DNA from 3 places in the Erwinia tasmaniensis Et1/99 genome. Region 1 is predicted to be linked to each of the others. Evidence: predicted binding sites of a transcription regulator. Region 1 holds the regulator's gene; each other region holds the start of a gene.
What was found. Region 1 encodes PurR, which represses purine synthesis genes. Its sites were predicted from a motif close to CANGCAAACGTTTGCNTG; they were not measured.
Positions count from the first base shown of each region.

Region 2: gcvT (glycine cleavage system aminomethyltransferase GcvT) is a predicted target of PurR. The motif match lies at 2,194-2,211, and genes of this name have one in related genera.
Region 3: purE (5-(carboxyamino)imidazole ribonucleotide mutase) is a predicted target of PurR. The motif match lies at 1,801-1,818, and genes of this name have one in related genera.

Region 1 is NC_010694.1:2,047,303-2,052,448, forward strand. It holds gene rnt (ribonuclease T) at 1-73, shown strand, start outside; gene ETA_RS10135 (Grx4 family monothiol glutaredoxin) at 342-680, opposite strand; gene ETA_RS10140 (C40 family peptidase) at 1,063-1,914, shown strand; gene purR (HTH-type transcriptional repressor PurR) at 2,316-3,341, shown strand; gene punR (DNA-binding transcriptional activator PunR) at 3,329-4,270, opposite strand; gene punC (purine nucleoside transporter PunC) at 4,385-5,146, shown strand, end outside.
Region 2 is NC_010694.1:3,122,510-3,127,655, reverse strand. It holds gene ubiI (FAD-dependent 2-octaprenylphenol hydroxylase) at 1-265, shown strand, start outside; gene ETA_RS15210 (hypothetical protein) at 346-648, shown strand; gene ETA_RS15205 (Abi family protein) at 874-1,872, shown strand; gene gcvT (glycine cleavage system aminomethyltransferase GcvT) at 2,272-3,369, shown strand; gene gcvH (glycine cleavage system protein GcvH) at 3,393-3,779, shown strand; gene gcvP (aminomethyl-transferring glycine dehydrogenase) at 3,850-5,146, shown strand, end outside.
Region 3 is NC_010694.1:2,743,739-2,748,884, reverse strand. It holds gene ybbP (putative ABC transporter permease subunit YbbP) at 1-67, shown strand, start outside; gene purK (5-(carboxyamino)imidazole ribonucleotide synthase) at 131-1,198, opposite strand; gene purE (5-(carboxyamino)imidazole ribonucleotide mutase) at 1,195-1,704, opposite strand; gene lpxH (UDP-2,3-diacylglucosamine diphosphatase) at 1,844-2,560, opposite strand; gene ppiB (peptidylprolyl isomerase B) at 2,560-3,054, opposite strand; gene cysS (cysteine--tRNA ligase) at 3,291-4,679, shown strand; gene adhP (alcohol dehydrogenase AdhP) at 4,759-5,146, opposite strand, start outside.

The sequences.
Region 1 (5,146 bases):
TGAACTGGTTAACCGCTGGAAACGACTGGGTGGATGGCCCCTGCCTTTAGCCGCAAAGAGCGACGCAGATTAGCCCAGGCACACCCATCCCACGCCGGTTAAAGAGGTTGTACTTTACTCCCGGCAAACGCTGGCAGGAATGGAGGACGTTTTAATTCGGCTGGACATCCGGTCAGCGTAATTTTGGAGTGGATGGGCATGAAGCTGCTTAGGGACTCATCGCAGCAGCTTCATTATCAGGCTCCGGAGGTGCGGGAATTTGGCGTCGTCATGCCAGTCAGCTTATTCACTGACTGGCTCTAAAGCTCACAATATTGAACAGATAACGCCTGATATCACTCTTATTCTGCGGTGTCGGCAGGATATTTCTCGGCAGTCTCTTTGATCAACTGCTGCAGTTCACCACGCTGATACATTTCAATAATGATATCGCAGCCACCTACCAGCTCACCATCTACCCACAGCTGTGGAAACGTTGGCCAGTTAGCATATTTTGGCATTTCTGCACGAATGTCAGGGTTTTGCAGAATATCCACATAAGCAAAACGTTCGCCACAGGCAGAGAGCGCCTGTACCGCCTGAGCGGAAAAGCCGCAGCTTGGCAGCTTTGGGGAACCTTTCATGTATAACAGAATTGGATTTTCTGCGATCTGGCGCTGAATTTTTTCAACAGTACTCATAAATGCCTTCCTCAATACGATACTTTGTGTATAGGCTGTAGCCAGCTATGATTGTAGCTATTCTGGCCTGACGATGATAATGACATTTTCATCTGTCACTGACCACACGCAGTCAGGCGATCGGGTCATGATAACAAAATAACATTATCTTATGGTGCGTACCGCATCAGTTAACGACTTAACGTCAGAACATGCTGGGTTAAGCAACTGATTGTGCTCAATATTGAATCATATACTCGTTCTGTATTATTGTAACAAAAAAGGCCTTACTCTTTGCTCTCCAGTTAGTTTAGAATCGTTACAACTTTCTGCCTGCGCGCAGAAACCACTACTTACGATCGCGTTGCTGACCGTTGCGACGCATAAACTGTTAATGGAAATGATGCGTTTATTCCTTACGCTTTTCTTGTTGGCCTTTGCTCAGCTATTTTTCAATATGGCGCACGCATCGCCCCACACACTCATCAATGCAAATCAGCATAAAGCCGATCGCAATAGCGCGCGAGAAGATGAACGACGCAAGCGACGCCCGGTTAAAGCCTCCCCGACAAAAAAAGCCAAAGAGCAGCCGGTTAAAAAAGCAAAACAGCCCACAAAAGCAGCACATCTCACTCCGGCGCAGGATCACAAACTCACGAAGAAAGCGGCGACTAAGCAGCCAGCGCTGAAAGGCAAGAAAGTTAACGCACGGATAAGTCGTACGGCTAGCAAAAAAAAAGCACCGAAAAAGCATTACGGCAGACAGCGCGCGGAAAGCAGTTTAGCTAAGGTTGGCAAAGTCGATCCCTCAGCCCCGTTGAAACTCAGTAATGCACACCGCATTCGTTATCAAAAAGCCCGTGAAACCGCAGTCAGTAAACTAATGGGGCAGCTCGGTAAGCCCTATCTGTGGGGCGGCAGCTCCCCTAAGACTGGGTTCGACTGCAGCGGGCTTGTCTGGTATGCCTACAAAGATTTAGTTAAATTTAAAATCCCACGCACCGCGAATGAAATGTATCACCTGCGCGATGCGGCTCCGATCAAACGTGACCGTCTTGAGAAAGGTGATTTAGTGTTTTTCCGCATCAACGGAAGAGGCTCAGCCGACCACGTGGGGGTTTATCTTGGTGAAAATAAATTTATCCAGTCGCCAAGGACAGGAAAAGACATTCAGGTCAGTGCGCTTAGCGACGATTACTGGCAGGAACATTATGTGGGTGCTCGTCGCGTTATGACACCGAAAACGATTCGTTAGCGGCTTTTTTCCACAGCGGGCCACAAGCAGACCCTCTGGCCCGTGACACGCCCCCCTTTCATGCTGCAGCTCCCCAAAGCCGTCGATCCGAACGCGGCTGACGATTTTCATCCTCGCGAGCGAATTGTGACGTTCCGATCCAGCAAAAATTCCTGTCCTTACGGGCAAAATTCTCGTTTTCTTTGCGCAGCCTTGATAGAATTCCCCTCTTAATTTGCGCAACAGCCGCTAAACCCGATGCGATCGGTTCCGTGCACCCTGTTGCGGGCAGATTTCTTCTCTTCCCGCCCCCTTTAGACAACCCCAATAATTCTGGCCCAACGGGAAGAGCCTGGGCTAAGGCAAACGTTTAACAAACCGGTTATCAGGGGGTTACTGATAACACCAGGAGTACGATTTACATGGCAACAATTAAGGATGTGGCAAAGCGCGCCGGTGTTTCCACCACCACCGTGTCTCACGTCATCAATAAAACACGCTTTGTCGCCGATGAGACCCGTGAAGCGGTGTGGGTTGCAATCAAAGAATTGCATTACTCCCCCAGCGCCGTAGCACGCAGCCTCAAGGTAAACCACACCAAAACGATTGGTCTGCTGGCAACATCAAGTGAAGCCCCCTATTTTGCTGAAATCATTGAGGCGGTAGAAAACAGCTGCTTTGCCAAAGGCTATACCCTGATCCTGGGTAACGCCCATAACAATATAGAAAAGCAGCAGGCTTACCTGTCAATGATGGCGCAAAAACGTGTTGATGGCCTGCTGGTCATGTGCTCTGAATACCCGGACGCGCTGATTTCAATGCTTGAAGATCACCGCAATATTCCTATGGTTGTTATGGACTGGGGCAAGTCGCGCGGTGATTTTACCGATACGGTATTGGATAATGCGTTTGAGGGCGGGTATCTTGCCGGGCGCTATTTGATTGAACGCGGACACCGGGATATTGCCGCCATCCCAGGCCAGCTGGAGCGCAACACCGGTGGCGGACGCCATGCGGGATTTTTGAAAGCTCTGACTGAAGCGGGCATCGTTCTGCGGGAAGAATGGCTGGTACAGGGAGATTTCGAACCTGAATCCGGCTACCGCGCGATGCAACAAATCCTGGCGCAGAAACAACGCCCGACCGCGGTTTTCTGCGGCGGAGATATTATGGCAATGGGCGCAATCTGCGCAGCCGATGAAATGGGCCTGCGGGTCCCCCAGGATATTTCGGTCATTGGCTATGATAACGTGCGCAACGCCCGTTATTTCACTCCGGCATTGACCACCGTACACCAACCGAAAGAGCGTCTTGGTGAAACCGCATTCAATATGTTACTTGACCGCATCACCAGCAAGCGCGAAGAGTCGCAAACCATTGAAGTGTACCCTACTTTGATTGAAAGACGCTCGGTGGCGGACGGCCCTTACCGCGACTACCGCCGCTGATCTTGTATCACTGTCGTATTGGATTGCTCACTCAACCATTCGGCGTTAAGGGTTTCAGTGCTACCAAGATATTCCAGCAGCCAGCTCAGCGCCGGTGAGGCGCTTTGCTCTGACCAGGTCAGGCAGCATGGGCTGTCCGGGAAGGGCGAACTCAGCGTCAGTTCACACAATATATTTTGCTGTAATAACGGCTGCGCAAAATGTCCCGGAACCATGCCAACACACAACCCCGCTCGCAGGCAGTCAAAGGCACTTTCCCAGTCAGGAACGACCAGCCGCCGTTGATTATCAAGCGTCCAGGTTGTGCGTTTGGGTAGCGCACGCGAGGTATCTTCCATGACCAGCGAAGGCCACTCGCGTACCGATCCTTCCGTCAGCAGCCCCGGCCGTCCGACTAACGGATGTTGTGCATTGACCACGCAGCGCCAGTTCAGGCTGCCCATATCCCGAAACGCAAAACGCCCCCCCACCGGGATCGCCTGGGTAGCGCCTATCGCCACATCCGCGCGACCGTCCGCCAGCGCATCCCAAACGCCGTTGAAGACTTCTGGCATGATATGCAGCTCCATATCTGGGAAATGGCGGTAAAAATCCACCACCAGCTGCCGGGTCCGCGATGGCCGGACCATACGATCAACGGCGATATTGAGCTGCCCCCGCCAGCCGTTTGCTACCTGTTGGCAACGGCGACGGGTGGCAAGCATTTTTTTGATAACAGATCTGGCCTCTTCGCTAAATACACGACCGGCATCGGTCAGCACCACGTCACGATGCCGCCTTTCAAATAAACTGACGGCCAGCCACTCCTCCAGCTGACGCACCGTATAGCTTACCGCAGAAGGAACGCGGTGCAGTTCAGCGGCAGCGGCGGTGAAACTTCCGGTTCGGGCCACGGCATCAATGACTTCGAGTGAATGTTCAGACCACATATCCAGCCTTCAAAAATTTTCATAACAGTCAACGAATATTAGCGTTTCACAGGCCGCCCCGCACGCGATTACACTGCGCCAGCAAAAAAAACCGTATGACAAGAGCAAATCTGTATGAATTCGAAAGGTTTTATGATTTACCTGGCGCTGCTGAGCATGCTGGGCTTTCTCGCCACCGATATGTACCTGCCAGCATTTGGCGTAATGCAGCGGGATCTTGACACCCAGGCCGGGGCTATCAGCGCCAGCCTAAGCATTTTCCTTGCCGGATTTGCCTGCGCCCAGCTGATATGGGGCCCCCTTTCGGACCGCATCGGCCGTAAGCCGGTACTGTTGATGGGACTGAGCCTGTTTGCTATAGGCTGTGCCGCCATGCTTTGGGTTGACTCCGCGACGTCACTGTTGGCATGGCGTTTTGTGCAGGCGGTAGGGGTATGTGCCGCAGCCGTAAGCTGGCAGGCGCTTGTCGTCGATCGCTACAGCGGTGCGCAGGCGAATCGCGTCTTTGCCACCATCATGCCGCTGGTCGCACTTTCACCAGCCCTGGCACCGCTGCTGGGTGCATGGCTGTTAAGCCATTTTTCATGGCAGGCCATATTCGTCGCGCTTTTACTCATCACTCTGCTGCTGCTGATACCGACTTTTCTGCTGCCATCACGCCCACGTGTGGGGAAAAGCGCATCCGCACCTGATATTCCCGCTCCGGGCTTTATTGCCCTGCTTAAATCGCCCATCTACTGCGGTAACGTGATGACCTATGCGGCCTGCTCTGCCAGCTTCTTTGCCTGGCTTACCGGTTCACCTTTTATTCTGGGCAACTTAGGACTGACGCCGGGCGATATTGGCCTGAGCTACGTTCCGCAAACCGCCGCTTTT
Region 2 (5,146 bases), 1.1 Mb from region 1:
CGGTGAAGTGCGCCGCCTGCACCAGCAGGGAAAAGATATTGGTCAGCACCTCTATCTACGCCGCTACGAGCGCCGCCGTAAGCATAGCGCCGCCGTGATGCTGGCCAGCATGCAGGGGTTTCGCGAACTGTTTGAGGGTAATCATTCGGCGAAAAAAATCCTGCGTGATATCGGCCTGGCGCTGGCGGATAACCTGCCGGGGGTTAAGCCACGGCTGTTAAAACAGGCGATGGGCCTGCACGATCTGCCTGACTGGCTGCGTTAGCGCCGGTTTTTTTCATCCCAGCCGCCAGCGCGGTCAGAGCGAATTTGTTCATCTTTATGGATGAGAAGAGGTAAGGAGCTATGCCACTGAAAGGGAAGCCTGTTATTAATAACAAGAAGAGGCTAACTAAGCGTGTGCCGACCGGATTTAAGCTGCTTATTTTTTTGATGGCCTTTATTGTGCTCTATTTCTTGTTGACGTGGGTTAGCCAGATCATCTACGCCAACACGAATATCTGGCAAAGCGCCGCGACAGCGCTCGGTGATAACGATCGGCAGGGCTTCATCCTGTTAAGCCTGGTCGTCATTAGCCTGATTGTATCTCTGGTCTTTTACAACGTCGTTGTCCGTGCTATTGAGCGGCGGGTGAGTAATTCGAGCTGATGTCGGTTATTTAAAGCGATTGCCATTGCGCAACAGGCAAAAGCAGCCGGAGGGAGATTATATGCGGGAGTTTGATAGGTGAAACGAGAAAATCCACCGCGAGGGTGGCTTTTCCGGTACTAACTGTACGCTCAGGTCCGAAGAAATCTGAGCCTTGATAAAATCGATACTAACAAGTATTGACGATATGGTCAATAGCTTCGGCTATTGGCACCGGAGCCTTTCATGAACTTCGAAGACTATATTTCAGCCGAGCGCCTGAAAATTTACACCGATGTGCTTAAGCTGAAGCCGGACGAAGCGCTGGGCGGGTACAACTGGAATAAGACGCTCTGTAGTGCAATGCAGCCCCTGATGCACTGCCTTGAGGTCACGCTACGTAACAGTATTGATTATGCTATCCGTCATAATCCACCTCCTGGTGCGGTAAACCTGTGGCGCACTGATGCCAACTGGATATTTGACCTGCCGCGTTACATGGGTGACAAAGCCTGGATCCGTCAGGACAAACGCTATGCGCTGGATCGGCAGGGCAACATCCGCTACCGCCGCGGCATGCCGGTTTACGACAGGACCGCCTGGGAAGAGGACTGTATCCGGAAAGTCTCGAAACGTATAACGGATGCAGGAAAGGCGGTGACGGCTGAGCGCGTCATCTCCGGGCTGGACTTCGGCTTCTGGACCAACTTTCTGACGCCGGAATATGACGAGCCTCGCAACCGTAGCCTGCTGTGGCCGCACCTGATCGCAGATGTCTTTCCCGGCACGCCGCCGGGCACGCCACGCCATATCATCGCCCGTAAGTTCAGCCGTATCCGCGAGCTGCGTAATCGCCTGGCACATCATGAAGCCATCTGGAAATTTCAGTATGCAGATCCGATCACGGGAAAACCGGACTATCTTCGTCCCGTGTACGGCACGAACGCCTCACTTCACCTTCTTCTGATGGCCTGGCATGACACGCTGGACGCCTTATCGTGGGTGAGCCCGGCACGGTATGCCGCATTTCTGGCGGAGGGACATCACCGGCGCTTCGAAACGCTGGCCACCGCAGACGGCCTGTACAGTTTTACCGGCAGGGAACAGATAAGCAGCAGCCTGAACGTCAGCGGCAGCCGGGAAGCCAGGTTGCTGCTTTCCAGCTTGCGGCAGCAGAGGGTTATCCGCCTTACGGATCGGGGCCGCATTGTAGCAGTGATCGGCCCGGATTTTGTTCGTCTTTAAGTCACAAAGTTCATATTGAGATAGCGGTTATATTGGCGCACCATTTTCGCACATCATTTGAAATATTCTAATTTCACTTGGCTATTCGCATTAGTTAAAATAATGTCACAAGCGATCCTTCGCAGTGATTTTTTATTTGGCATTCATAAATCCTCTATTTTTAAACTGCATTTTTGCCGCCTGATTGCCATTAATGTGCGTTAATTCGCGTTTTTCTAGTGAAAAAAACTAGAAACTCAACGGTGGTATTTTTTGCCTTAGCCCGGATTCGACCTCGTTTACCTTATGGTTAATGAACAGAAACGGTGATAAGTTCAGCGGAAGGGTAACGTTTGCGTTCGGCCGCCGCTGGCGGTAACAGGCGCTCTTCAGCAACCGGATATCAGTCACAGGATGAATATGACCCAGCAAACCCCGTTATTCGCACAGCACCAGGCCAGCGGTGCAAGGATGGTGGATTTTCACGGATGGATGATGCCGCTGCACTACGGTTCGCAAATGGATGAACACCATGCGGTTCGCCGTGATGCCGGCATGTTCGACGTTTCTCATATGACCATTGTCGATCTGCATGGTGCTCGCACGCGCGAGTTTTTGCGCTATCTGCTGGCAAACGACGTCGCCAAACTGACCCAGCCGGGTAAAGCCCTGTATAGCGCGATGCTAAACGCCTCCGCTGGGGTGATCGACGATCTGATCGTCTATTTTATCAGCGAAGATTTCTTCCGCCTGGTGGTTAATTCGGCAACCCGCGAGAAGGATCTGGCGTGGATCGTAGAGCATGCGGCGGCGTACGGCGTTCAGCTGACCGAACGCGACGATCTGTCGCTGATCGCGGTTCAGGGGCCGAACGCGCAGCAAAAAGCGCAAAGCGTGTTTGATGACGCCCAGCGTGATGCCGTCAGCGCGATGAAACCCTTCTTTGGCGTGCAGGCGGGTGAACTGTTTATCGCGACGACCGGCTATACCGGCGAACCGGGCTATGAAATCGCCCTGCCGAATGAGCTGGCGGCCGAATTCTGGCAGCAGCTGCTGGCCGCCGGAGTCAGGCCCGCCGGGCTTGGCGCACGCGATACGCTGCGTCTTGAGGCCGGTATGAACCTGTATGGGCAGGAGATGGACGAGAAGGTCTCCCCGCTTGCGGCCAATATGAGCTGGACCATCGGCTGGGAACCGTCAGACCGCCAGTTTATCGGGCGCGAGATGCTGGAGATACAGCGCACCAAAGGCACGGAACGGCTGGTCGGTCTGATCATGACTGAAAAAGGCGTGCTGCGTAACGCGCTTCCGGTGCGCTTCAGCGATGCCGATGGCAACATGCTTGAGGGCGTTATCACCAGCGGTTCGTTCTCCCCCACTCTGGGGTGCAGCATTGCCCTCGCCCGCGTTCCGGCCGGCATTGGCGAACAGGCGGTGGTGCAAATTCGCAACCGCGCGATGCCGGTGACCGTGACCAAACCTGTTTTTGTCCGCGCCGGTAAACCGGTAACGAACTAATTTTGTCTCCCGGAGATATGTGAATGAGCAATGTACCAAACGAACTGAAATATCGCGACAGCCATGAATGGGTGCGCAAAGAAGCGGACGGCAGCTACAGCGTGGGGATCACTGAACATGCACAGGAGCTGCTTGGTGACATGGTGTTTGTCGATCTGCCTGAAGTGGGCAATCATTACAGACAGGGCGATGACTGTGCCGTGGCAGAATCGGTAAAAGCGGCTTCGGATATTTATGCTCCGCTCAGTGGCGAAATCATTGAGGTTAATAGCGCGCTGGCCTCAGAGCCGGAGCGGGTCAACAGCGCTCCGTACGGCGACGGCTGGCTGTTCCGTCTTAAAGCGAGCGATGAGGGCGAGCTGGCAACCCTGCTGGACGCTACGGCTTATCAGACCGCGATCGCTGAATAGCTTTGTCACCACCGGCGCGGGGCGGTGCCCCGCGCTCCGTCTTCCCCGCCCTATGCAGGATCTCTTGCCCATGACCCAGACACTCAGCCAGCTTGAACATCACGGCGCTTTTATCCAGCGCCATATCGGCCCGTCGCAGGAGCAGCAGTCGGCCATGCTGCGCGCCATTGGCGCTGCGTCCTTGCCCGATCTGATTACCTCGATTGTGCCTGCCGACATTCAGCTTCCCGGCCCGCCACCGATTGGCGAAGCGCTGACCGAGCATCTGGCGCTGACCGAGCATCTGGCGCTGGCCGAGTTGAAGGCGATTGCTGCGCAAAACCAGCGCTATAAATCCTGTATTGGCATGGGTTACACCCCGGTGCTGACGCCACCGGTTATCCTGCGCAACATGCTGGAAAATCCCGGCTGGTACACCACCTATACACCTTACCAGCCTGAAGTTTCCCAGGGGCGTCTTGAGGCGCTGCTTAATTTTCAGCAGCTAACCCTGGATCTGACCGGGCTGGATATCGCCTCCGCTTCACTGCTGGATGAAGCGACCGCTGCCGCCGAAGCGATGGCGATGGCGAAGCGGGTCAGCAGGCTGAAAAACGCCAACCGTTTCTTTGTCGCTGATGATATTCACCCGCAGACGCTGGACGTGGTGCGTACCCGCGCGCAAACCTTCGGTTTTGACGTGCTGGTGGATAAAGCGGAGAAAGTGCTGGAGCGGGAAGATGTGTTCGGCGTGCTGTTGCAGCAGGTGGGAACCGGCGGCGAAGTCCATGACTACGGCGTGCTGATTGCCGCGCTGAAAAACCGCAAGGTGGTGGTGAGCGTGGCCGCCGACCTGATGACGCTGGTGCTATTACGGTCACCGGGCAGCCAGGGCGCTGATATCGTTTTCGGCTCCGCGCAGCGCTTCGGCGTACCGATGGGCTACGGCGGCCCGCATGCGGCCTTCTTTGCCGCGCGTGATGAACATAAACGCTCGATGCCGGGGCGTATTATCGGCGTTTCGCGTGATGCGGCGGGCAACAGCGCACTGCGCATGGCGATGCAGACGCGTGAACAGCATATCCGCCGTGAAAAAGCCAACTCCAACATATGTACCTCACAGGTGCTGCTGGCCAACATCGCCAGCCTGTACGCGGTGTTTCATGGCCCGTCTGGCCTGAAGCGCATTGCCGGCCGCATTCACCGTCTGACCGATATCCTCGCCGCTGGCCTACGGCAGGGCGGGCTTAAGCTGCGGTACACCAGCTGGTTTGACACCCTGACGGTTGAAGTGGCGGATAAAGCGGCGATACTTGAGCGCGCGCTCAGTTTTGGTATCAATCTGCGCAGCGACCTGCACAACGCGGTCGGCATGACGCTGGATGAAA
Region 3 (5,146 bases), 700 kb from region 1:
CGGCGGCTGGCTGGGCGTGCGCCTGCTGAAGGGCAGGGCGCTGTTCCGCAGGTATGAAGCGGGCTGACGGGGAGCCGTATGACGCGGCGGGCGTGAAATTTTCATTTTTGCAGCCCGCCGGGTTACTGGCTTAGGCGAGTTTATCCACGGCCCAGGCGATACCGCTGGCATATTCCGCAGGCAGCATGGGCACCAGAGCAGTGAGCGCGCTGCTCAGTGCCCGTGGGCTGGCATCAGCCAGGTTAAGATGGCCGACTTTACGCCCGGCACGCACCTCTTTCTCATACCAGTGCAGGTGCACCAGCGGCTCGCTGAGCCATGCCGTATTGAGATCGGTGCCGATCAGGTTGACCATGACTGCCGGGGTATTGACCACCGGGGCAGGCAGCGGCAGGTTGAGAATGGCGCGCAGATGCAGTTCAAACTGGCTGATGGACGCGCCGTTTTGCGTCCAGTGACCGCTGTTATGCACGCGGGGTGCCAGCTCATTGATCAGCAGGCCTTCCGGCACCACAAAGCACTCCATCGCCATGACGCCAACGTAGTTCAGCTCATTCATAATCGCCGACAGCATGCGCTCAGCCTGCTGTTGGTGCTGTGCATCGACGGCTGGCAGCACAACGCTGGTGCGCAGAATACCGTCCTGATGCAGGTTATGAGTCAGCGGGTAGAACACCGTGCTGCCGTCATGGCCGCGCGCGCCGACCAGCGACATTTCACCTGAAAAATTGATACCCCGTTCGACGATACAGTCGCCGTAACATTCACCCGGCAGCGTAGCGGTTTCGTGGACGCGCAGACGCCACTGGCCACGGCCGTCGTAGCCGCCGGTGCGGCGTTTGACGATCGCCAGTTCACCGAGGTCAGAAAACACCTGCGGCCATTGGTCGGACGAGGAGAGCAGCTGCCAGGGGGCCGTTGCCAGGCCCAGACGGTCGAGCAGCTGCTTCTGCGTCAGGCGATCTGCCAGCAGCGGGAAGATATCGCGGTTAACAAAGGCGCGATGATCGGCCAGTTCCCGTGTCAGCGCGGTTTCCGGCCAACGTTCAATCTCGGCGGTGATGACGCTTTGCGCAATCGGCAGCGCCTGTGGTTCGGCATCCAGGCCGACCGGATAAACGGTGATCCCCAACGGTTCAGCGGCCTGGCGCAGCATGCGCCCGAGCTGACCGTTGCCTAATACGCAGACCGGCTTCATGCTTCCTCCCGCGGATCCGGGTTGTTCAGCACCTCGTCCGTCTGCGCCTGTCGCCAGTTCGCGAGGCGCAGCGCCAGGCCACCGTCATGCAGGGCGAGAATTTGCGCCGCCAGCAGGGCGGCGTTGGCGGCCCCGGCTTTACCAATCGCCAGCGTGCCGACCGGAATGCCGCGCGGCATCTGCACGATGGAATACAGGCTGTCGACCCCGCTCAGCGCGGCGCTCTGTACCGGCACGCCGAGTACCGGCACCAGCGTTTTCGCCGCCAGCATCCCCGGCAGATGCGCCGCGCCGCCTGCACCCGCAATAATCACCTGATATCCGTTATCCGTCGCCTGTTCGGCAAAGCTGAACAGCTTGTCCGGCGTGCGGTGGGCTGACACCACTTCACAGTGAAACGGAACGTCCAGGCTGGTGAGGACTTCCGCAGCAAACTGCATGGTGGCCCAGTCACTTTTGGAACCCATAACAATAGCAATGCGGGCCGGTGTGGCGTTGGATGACATGCGGGTCTGACTCCTGTGATTGTAAAACGTCACCGTGGCAGCGCAGAGGCTGGCTACCGGGTGGGAAGGGCAGAGAGAATATCACGACTGCGCGGCAAGGAAAACGGTTGCGTAGCGCGAAATGGCCGCTAATAGCGCTTCAGAAGGGGAAGGAAATCAGCCGGGTTTCATCGGCGCTGACTCTTATCATAGAGCCTTGCTGGTGCCAGGCTCCCAGCACCAGGCGTTGTGCCGGCCGGTCATTGATTTCAAGCGGGTGTACCGCCGGGCGATGCGTATGGCCGTGGATCAGCAGCGGCGTGTTGTGACGAACCATCGTCTCCGTTACCGTCTGCGGGTTAACGTCCATGATCGCCATATCTTTACTGCTGTTTGCCTGTTTACTCCCGTCACGCATTTTTAACGCGATACGCTGGCGCACAAACAGCGGCAGGGCGAGGAACAGCTTTTGCAGCCAGCGCTGCTGTACCTTCTGACGAAAACGCTGATAGCCGCTATCGTCAGTGCACAGCGTATCGCCGTGCATGATCAGCAGACGTTTTCCATACAGTTCCAGCACCTGTTCTTCCGGCAGCAGCGTCATGCCGGACGCACGAGCAAAGCGCTTGCCCAGCAGAAAGTCGCGATTACCGTGAATAAAGTAGCAGGGGATATCGAGCTGGCGCAGTGCCAGAGCAATCTCTGCATGCAGCGGGTTGGGATCGTCGTCACCAATCCAGGCTTCAAACAGGTCGCCCAGAATATACAGCGCATCGGCGTGCTGTGCTTCACGTCGCAAAAAATGCAGAAAACCGGCAGTGATTGCCGGTTCTTCAGAACACAGATGGAGATCTGCGATAAACAGCGTGTGCGGCATTATTCGCTGACGGTCACTTTCTGAATGATCACGTCATCTTTTGGCACATCCTGATGCATGCCGCTGCGGCCGGTAGAGACGGCTTTGATCTTCTCAACCACGTCCATCCCTTCAACCACTTCAGCGAACACGCAGTAACCCCAGCCCTGGAGGCTTTCGTCACGGAAGTTCAGGAAGTCGTTGTCGGCCACGTTGATAAAGAACTGGGCGGTCGCCGAGTGTGGTGCCTGGGTACGCGCCATTGCCAAAGTGCCTTTGGTGTTTTTCAGGCCGTTGCTGGCTTCGTTACGGATCTCATCTTTGGTGTCTTTCTGCTTCATGCCTGGCTCAAAACCACCGCCCTGGACCATAAAACCGTTGATCACACGGTGAAAGATGGTGTTGTCGTAAAAGCCTTCGCGGCAGTATTCAAGGAAGTTTTTTACGGTAGCCGGGGCCTTATCGTCAAAAGTTTTGATGACGATATCGCCATGATTAGTCTGGAAAGTAACCATTTTCTCATCCTGTCAGGGTTGCAGTATTTAACAGTGGGCGCCGGAAGTGCAGACAAAAGTCCTCCCCTGGCGGCAGACGGCTTTTATATCACAAATTGTGATAGCTCGTCAGCAATGCTGCATAACGGGGCTGGCGGATAACCCTGCTTTGCGTAGCGCTGCACGAAAAAATACGTCAGAATGTCTCATTAACCTGCTTATCGTTAACCCACACACGCTTAAAACGGAATGTCTCAATGCTAAAGATTTACAACACCCTGAGTCGTCAAAAAGAGGAATTTAAACCCATACATGCCGGTAAAATCGGCATGTACGTGTGTGGTATTACCGTTTACGACCTGTGCCATATCGGCCACGGCAGAACCTTTGCCGCCTTTGATGTGGTGGCGCGCTACCTGCGCTACAGCGGCTATCAGCTGAAATATGTGCGTAACATCACCGATATCGATGACAAAATTATCAAACGTGCGCAGGAGAACGGCGAATCCATTGAGCAGCTGACCAACCGTATGATTGGCGAAATGCACAAGGACTTCGCCGCGCTGAATATTTTGCCGCCGGACCTTGAGCCACGCGCCACGCGCCATATTACCGAGATCGTCGAGCTGGTTGAGAAGCTGATTGCCCGTGAGCATGCCTATGTTGCCAGCAATGGCGATGTGATGTTCTCCGTCGACAGTGACCCGCAGTACGGTTCGTTGTCGCGTCAGGATCTGGATCAGCTACAGGCCGGCGCGCGCGTTGAGGTGGCTGCCGACGTGAAGCGCAACCCGATGGACTTCGTGCTGTGGAAAATGTCTAAAGCCGACGAACCCGGCTGGGCGTCTCCGTGGGGCAACGGCCGGCCGGGCTGGCACATTGAGTGCTCGGCGATGAACTGCAAGCAGCTGGGTGAGCACTTCGATATTCACGGCGGCGGCTCTGACCTTATGTTCCCGCACCATGAGAACGAGATTGCCCAGTCCACCTGCGCTCACGATGGCCCGTATGTGAACTACTGGATGCATTCCGGCATGGTGATGATTGACCGTGAAAAAATGTCGAAATCGCTGAACAACTTCTTTACCGTGCGCGATGTGCTGGAGCATTACGATGCTGAGACGGTGCGCTACTTCCTGATGTCCGGCCACTATCGCAGCCAGCTGAACTACGGCGAAGATAACCTCAACCAGGCGCGTTCAGCGCTGGAGCGCCTGTATATCGCGCTGCGTAACACGGATACCGGTGCTACCCCGGCCGGCGGTGAAGAGTTTGAGACGCGCTTCCGTGAGGCGATGGATGATGACTTTAATACGCCTGAAGCCTATTCGGCGCTGTTCGATTTAGCGCGTGAAGTTAACCGCATGAAGGCGGAAGCCCCGGCGGCGGCAGATGGCCTGGCGGCGCGCCTGCGCGTGCTGGGCGGCGTACTGGGCCTGCTGGAGCAGGACCCGGAGCAGTTCTTGCAAAGCGGTGCCAACAGCAACGATGAAGAAGTGGCGCAGATCGAAGCGCTGATCCAGATGCGTATCGATGCACGCAACGAGAAAAACTGGGCGCAGGCCGACGTGGCGCGTGACCGTCTGAACGAGATGGGCATCGTGCTGGAAGACGGTGCCGGTGGCACCCGCTGGCGCCGCAAATAAGTTGAAGTGAGTATATGAAAAGCCCTGAACTTTCAGGGCTTTTTTGTGGGCTATGGCTTTTAATCAGTACGGCGCGGGTTTAATGAGTACGGTTAAAGTCAATCACCATACGGCCAACGATTTTGCCGCTCTCCATTTCATGGAAGATCGCGTTGATATCCTGTAGCGGACGGCGGGTAACTTTGGGTACCACCTTGCCTTCAGCCGCGAACTGGAAGGCTTCAGCTAAATCTTCACGCGTGCCGACCAGCGAGCCCACGACCTGGATGCCGTCCAGCACCAGGCGCGGGATATTCAGGCTCATTGATTCAGACGGCAGTCCGACTGCCACAATACGGCCGCCGGCGCGCATCGCATCCACCGCAGAGTTAAACGCCGCTTTGGCAACCGCCGTGACTACCGCCGCATGTGCGCCCCCCGTGCGTTGCTGAATGAGCTTTGCCGCGTCTTCATTGCGTGAGTTGATC